2 regions of the Serratia sarumanii genome follow, and region 1 is predicted to be linked to the other one. Evidence: riboswitches for the same ligand, from Rfam matches in the RefSeq annotation. Region 1 holds a riboswitch; the other holds the start of a gene.
What was found. Region 1 has a riboswitch for fluoride ahead of crcB (fluoride efflux transporter CrcB). Riboswitches for the same ligand answer to the same signal wherever they lie in the genome.
Positions count from the first base shown of each region.

Region 2: linked by a shared signal. The riboswitch ahead of SSARUM_RS11725 (DHHA2 domain-containing protein) and the one ahead of crcB (fluoride efflux transporter CrcB) in region 1 are both predicted to bind fluoride.

Region 1 is NZ_CP124750.1:1,164,506-1,166,704, reverse strand. Features, by position in the region: gene SSARUM_RS05480 (diguanylate cyclase) at 1-885, shown strand, start outside; fluoride riboswitch at 1,141-1,203, shown strand; gene crcB (fluoride efflux transporter CrcB) at 1,283-1,666, shown strand; gene SSARUM_RS05470 (TetR/AcrR family transcriptional regulator) at 1,955-2,199, shown strand, end outside.
Region 2 is NZ_CP124750.1:2,452,003-2,454,201, forward strand. Features, by position in the region: gene SSARUM_RS11720 (adenine nucleotide alpha hydrolase family protein) at 1-334, opposite strand, end outside; gene SSARUM_RS11725 (DHHA2 domain-containing protein) at 338-1,303, opposite strand; fluoride riboswitch at 1,344-1,419, opposite strand; gene SSARUM_RS11730 (diguanylate cyclase domain-containing protein) at 1,600-2,199, shown strand, end outside.

The sequences.
Region 1 (2,199 bases):
CATCTCGCCTACCGCCTGGCCCGCCGCGCCAAAGATCCGTTCAAAGCCGAGATCCGCAACCTGCTGATCGACTCCGCCTTCGGTGGCTTCTGGGCCGCGATGATGGCGTTCAATGCGCTGCCGGCGATCGTCATCCTGTCGATGATGAGCATGAACAACATCGCTTCCGCCGGCAAAGCGCTGTTTGTCAAAGGGTTGGCGATTCAATTGGCCACGGCGGCGCTGACCGGCGCGCTGCTCGGCTTCCCGTTTCAACCGCACAGCACGCCGCTGCAAATCTATCTGTGCCTGCCGATGATCTACCTGTACCCGACGCTGCTCGGGCTGGTGACCTACCGCACCGCCAAGCGGCTGGCGGAAAAGAAACAGGAGCTGCAACGCATCAGCACTCGCGATGGGCTGACCGGCTTGTACAACCGCCGCCACTGGGAGCACCTGCTGCATCGCCAGTTTGACAGCTGCCGCCGCTACCAGGACAACGCCACGCTGATCCTGATGGATATCGATCGCTTCAAAACCATCAACGACACCTTCGGCCACGCTTTAGGGGATGAGGCCCTGGCGGCGCTGGCGGAAGAGCTGCTGATCGGCTTGCGCAACGTGGATATCGTCGGGCGCTACGGCGGCGACGAGTTTGGCGCAGTGCTGCCGAACACCAGCGCCGAACAGGCGGTAACCGTCCTGCGGCGCATCCAGCAGCGGCTGGACGCCGTCATCTTCAAAGAGGCACCACAGCTGCGGCTGCAGATCAGCGCCGGCATCGCCAACTACCACCCCGCGCTGGGCGGTTATCTGGACTGGCTGAAAGCGGCCGACGGCGCGCTTTACCGGGCGAAGCAAAATGGCCGCAACCGGCTGGAAACGGCGGCGCCGACGGGCGACTAACTGACTGGTTTAATAACTTGGCAAAATACTTCGGCGCTTCGACAAAGCCTTCACGCCGGTAAAACGCATGCGCCCGCTCGCTTTCCACCGCCACCAGCAGCGCCTCGGTGCCGGGATAATCCAGCGCCGTCATTAATTCGGCGATCGCTCAGGCGCGCCGTTCTGATTTTCATGGGGTGACCTCGCAGATTGTCGATACTACAAAATAGGCGGCGTTAGGTGTAACATCCATCCGGTGCGGCGAAAAAGGCCGTGCGGCACGCTGGAGATGACATTCCTCCCTAACCGCCTTCACAGGCTGATGATGTCTACGTAACCTCTCGGAGAGAGGCGCGTAGCGTTACGCCTGTCCCTTTCCGAACCCCGTGAATTTCTCTGATTGAAAGGGAGTTGCCCCATGTTGAGCTCTTTACTGGCCGTATTTATCGGCGGCGGCGTCGGCAGCGTTTTGCGCTGGGCGGTAAGCATGAAAATGAACCCGCTGAACGCCCACATTCCGCTCGGTACGCTGATGGTCAATCTGATCGGCGGTTTTATCATCGGCCTGGCGATGGCGATTTTCACCCGCATGACGCATCTGGATCCCACCTGGAAATTGCTGATCACCACCGGGTTCTGCGGCGGCCTGACCACCTTCTCCACCTTTTCGCTGGAGGTGGTATACCTGATGCAGGATGGCCGCTTCGGCTGGGCGCTGGCCAACATGCTGCTCAACCTGGCCGGCTCGCTGGCGATGACGCTGCTGGCTTTCATGCTGGTGATGTGGGTCAACGGGCGCTAAGCCCTTAATGTTTCCTTAATCTTGCATGCGCATAATCTCATCCAGTACTCCTGACTGGATGAGAAACCGCTATGTTTAGCCTGCCGAAAACCGCCGCCGAAGCGATTGCCGTTGCGCTGTGCGTGCTGATCGTCGCCGCCTTTATCAAATCCTACCTGTTCGCTTAAGCGCTTTTTCCCGCAGCACGCGTTCATGTTGCGTCTTTCCCGCCGGTTACACTACAATTGAGAATGAACGTTCACACCCAGAAATGTGAACCCGGCTCACGCGTAGCAAAGGATCGGGCAGATGCTCTCCCCCAACGACAGTAAACAGGCCAAGGTGCAGGCCCGCCGCGATCAGATCGTCGAAGCGGCGAAAACCAGCTTCCGCCGCCACGGCTTCCACGCCGCCAGCATGGCGGAGATCGCCCAGGGCTCGCAGCTCAGCGTCGGGCAAATCTATCGCTATTTCGCCAATAAAGACGCGATTATCGAAGAGATCGTCAACCGCATCATCGCCAGCAAGATGCAACGGCTGGAAAACCTTGGCGA
Region 2 (2,199 bases), 1.3 Mb from region 1:
GATGGCCGAGCAACAAAAGATCGACGCCTTCACGGGCAATCAGGGCTTCGACGTCTTTGAAGCGATGGATGCTGACGATTGCGCGCACCTCCAGGGGGATTGAGCAGTCTTCCACCAGGCGGCTGAGCATGGCTTTGGCGGCGATCACCTCGCTGGACTGGCGATCTTTGGTTTGCGCATCGCTGAGGTAGTCCAGCTCGGCATAGTCGGCGCTGATGTGCGCCACGGTAATGCGCGTATTCATCTGCTGATTGAGGCGTTCGGCATGGCGCAACAGCAGCCGGCCGTCGCGTTCATCCTGTACCAGCAGTAAAGCATGTTGATAGAGCGGCATGACTTATCTCCCTGCGTTAGCGATCTGGAGGGTTAACCACGGTAAAACCTCTTTTTTTCGGCTCGTCATACCGGGCAGCGATACCTGACGAATGCCGAGCACCCGGTTCGACGAGAAATACAGGGTGGAGCGGCGGCGGGTGATATCGGTGACCAATAGTGCAGCCATCTCCAGCCCGGCTTCCTGCTTCGCTTGTTCAAGCGCCTGTTGCAGTGCGGGCAACAGCGGATCGATGTCGCTCATGGCCCGCACTTCTATCTGCGACAGCAGCAGCGAGACGCTATGGATGCGGTAATCCTTGGCGTCGCGGTGCAGCAACTGCGCGGCGGATTGCCCCGAGAGATCGGTTTTGGCGGCTAGCAGCCCGGCGGTGAAGGCGTCATAGTCGACGTGAGAGATTGCGCGTAACCGGGTGACCGCCAGCCGATCCTGTTCCGTGGTGGTTGGCGCACTGAGCGCGACGGTATCGCTCAGGATGGCGCCCAGCAGCAGCGTGGCCTGGGCGGCGTTAAGTGGCATTGGCTTTTCTGTCGTCAGGATCTGCAGGATCACGGTGGCGCAACAGCCGACGGCGCGCACCCAGACATCGGGCGGGTTGCGGGTGACTAACGTGCCCAGCCGGTGATGGTCGATAACGCCGACCACGTCGCTGTCGAGCAATGAGGCCGGGCCTTGTTCGATATCGGTAAAGTCGACCAGCCAGACTTTGCGGTCACGAAGATCGCCTTTCAGCAGCGCAGGCGCCTGTACGCCGGCGGCAGCCAGTATGTAGCGGGTTTCCGGCGTCAGGTCGCCGAGGCGGAAAGCCACGGCCGGTTTGCCGAGGTGATTGAGCCAGTCCGCGACCACCAGCGCGCTGCAGATGCTGTCGCTGTCGGGATTTTTATGGCCGAAAACGTACAGGGGCATTTCCCGCGCGACGGCATCGGGCTGGAACGGAAAAGGGGTAAGACGTGAGATTTCATTCATAGCGACTCCTGACATACCTGCCTAAAAAATAAAGCGAAGTTGTATATCAGGCGTCATCATCCGGTTCGAGTGAACGCGGCGGTTGGGAAAGGTGGAACACCATCACCTTGTGAACGACTGTAGCGCAGCGCGGGGGTAAACGCAACGGCCGGCAAAGCTGGCGAGAATGCGCAATCGGATTGATACTGAGTGAGTCTATGATGGACAAGGATATTTGTCGCTGACCGACGGATAGGGCGAACGGACTCACGCCGGCTGGCTGCGCCGGATCCGTGGGTGACACAATGGGAGACAACATGCTCGAACCCTGCTTCCCCGAAAACGAAGCCGAACGCCTGTCGGTATTGAATTCGCTGAACGTGCTGGATTCAAACTCGGTGGAAAAACTGGATCGCATCACGCGGCTGGCGGCGAAATACTTCGGCGTGACCATTGCGCTGGTGTCGCTGATCGACCGGGATCGCCAATGGTTTTTATCGCGCTACGGTCTGGATGCCCGGGAAACGCCGCGCAATATCTCGTTTTGCGGCCATGCGATCTTGCAACGCGAAGCGCTGGTGGTGCCCGATACCGCCAACGACCCGCGATTTTTCGATAATCCGCTGGTGATCGGCGGGCCGCGGATCGGTTTTTACGTCGGGCAGCCGCTGTTGTCGCTCGACGGGTTGCCGCTCGGCACCCTGTGCATTATCGACAGCCACCCGCAGCCGTTTTCCCCGGAACAACTGGCCGATCTGCATGATTTCGCCGCCGTGGTGGAGGAGTATCTGCAAAGTATTGAGCGCCACGTCTATACCGAAAACCTGAAGTCCGACCTGCAGCGCACGGAGGCCCTGTTCGAACAGACCTTCGCCCAGGCGGCGGTAGGGATGGCGCTGGTTTCGCTGCAGGGGTAT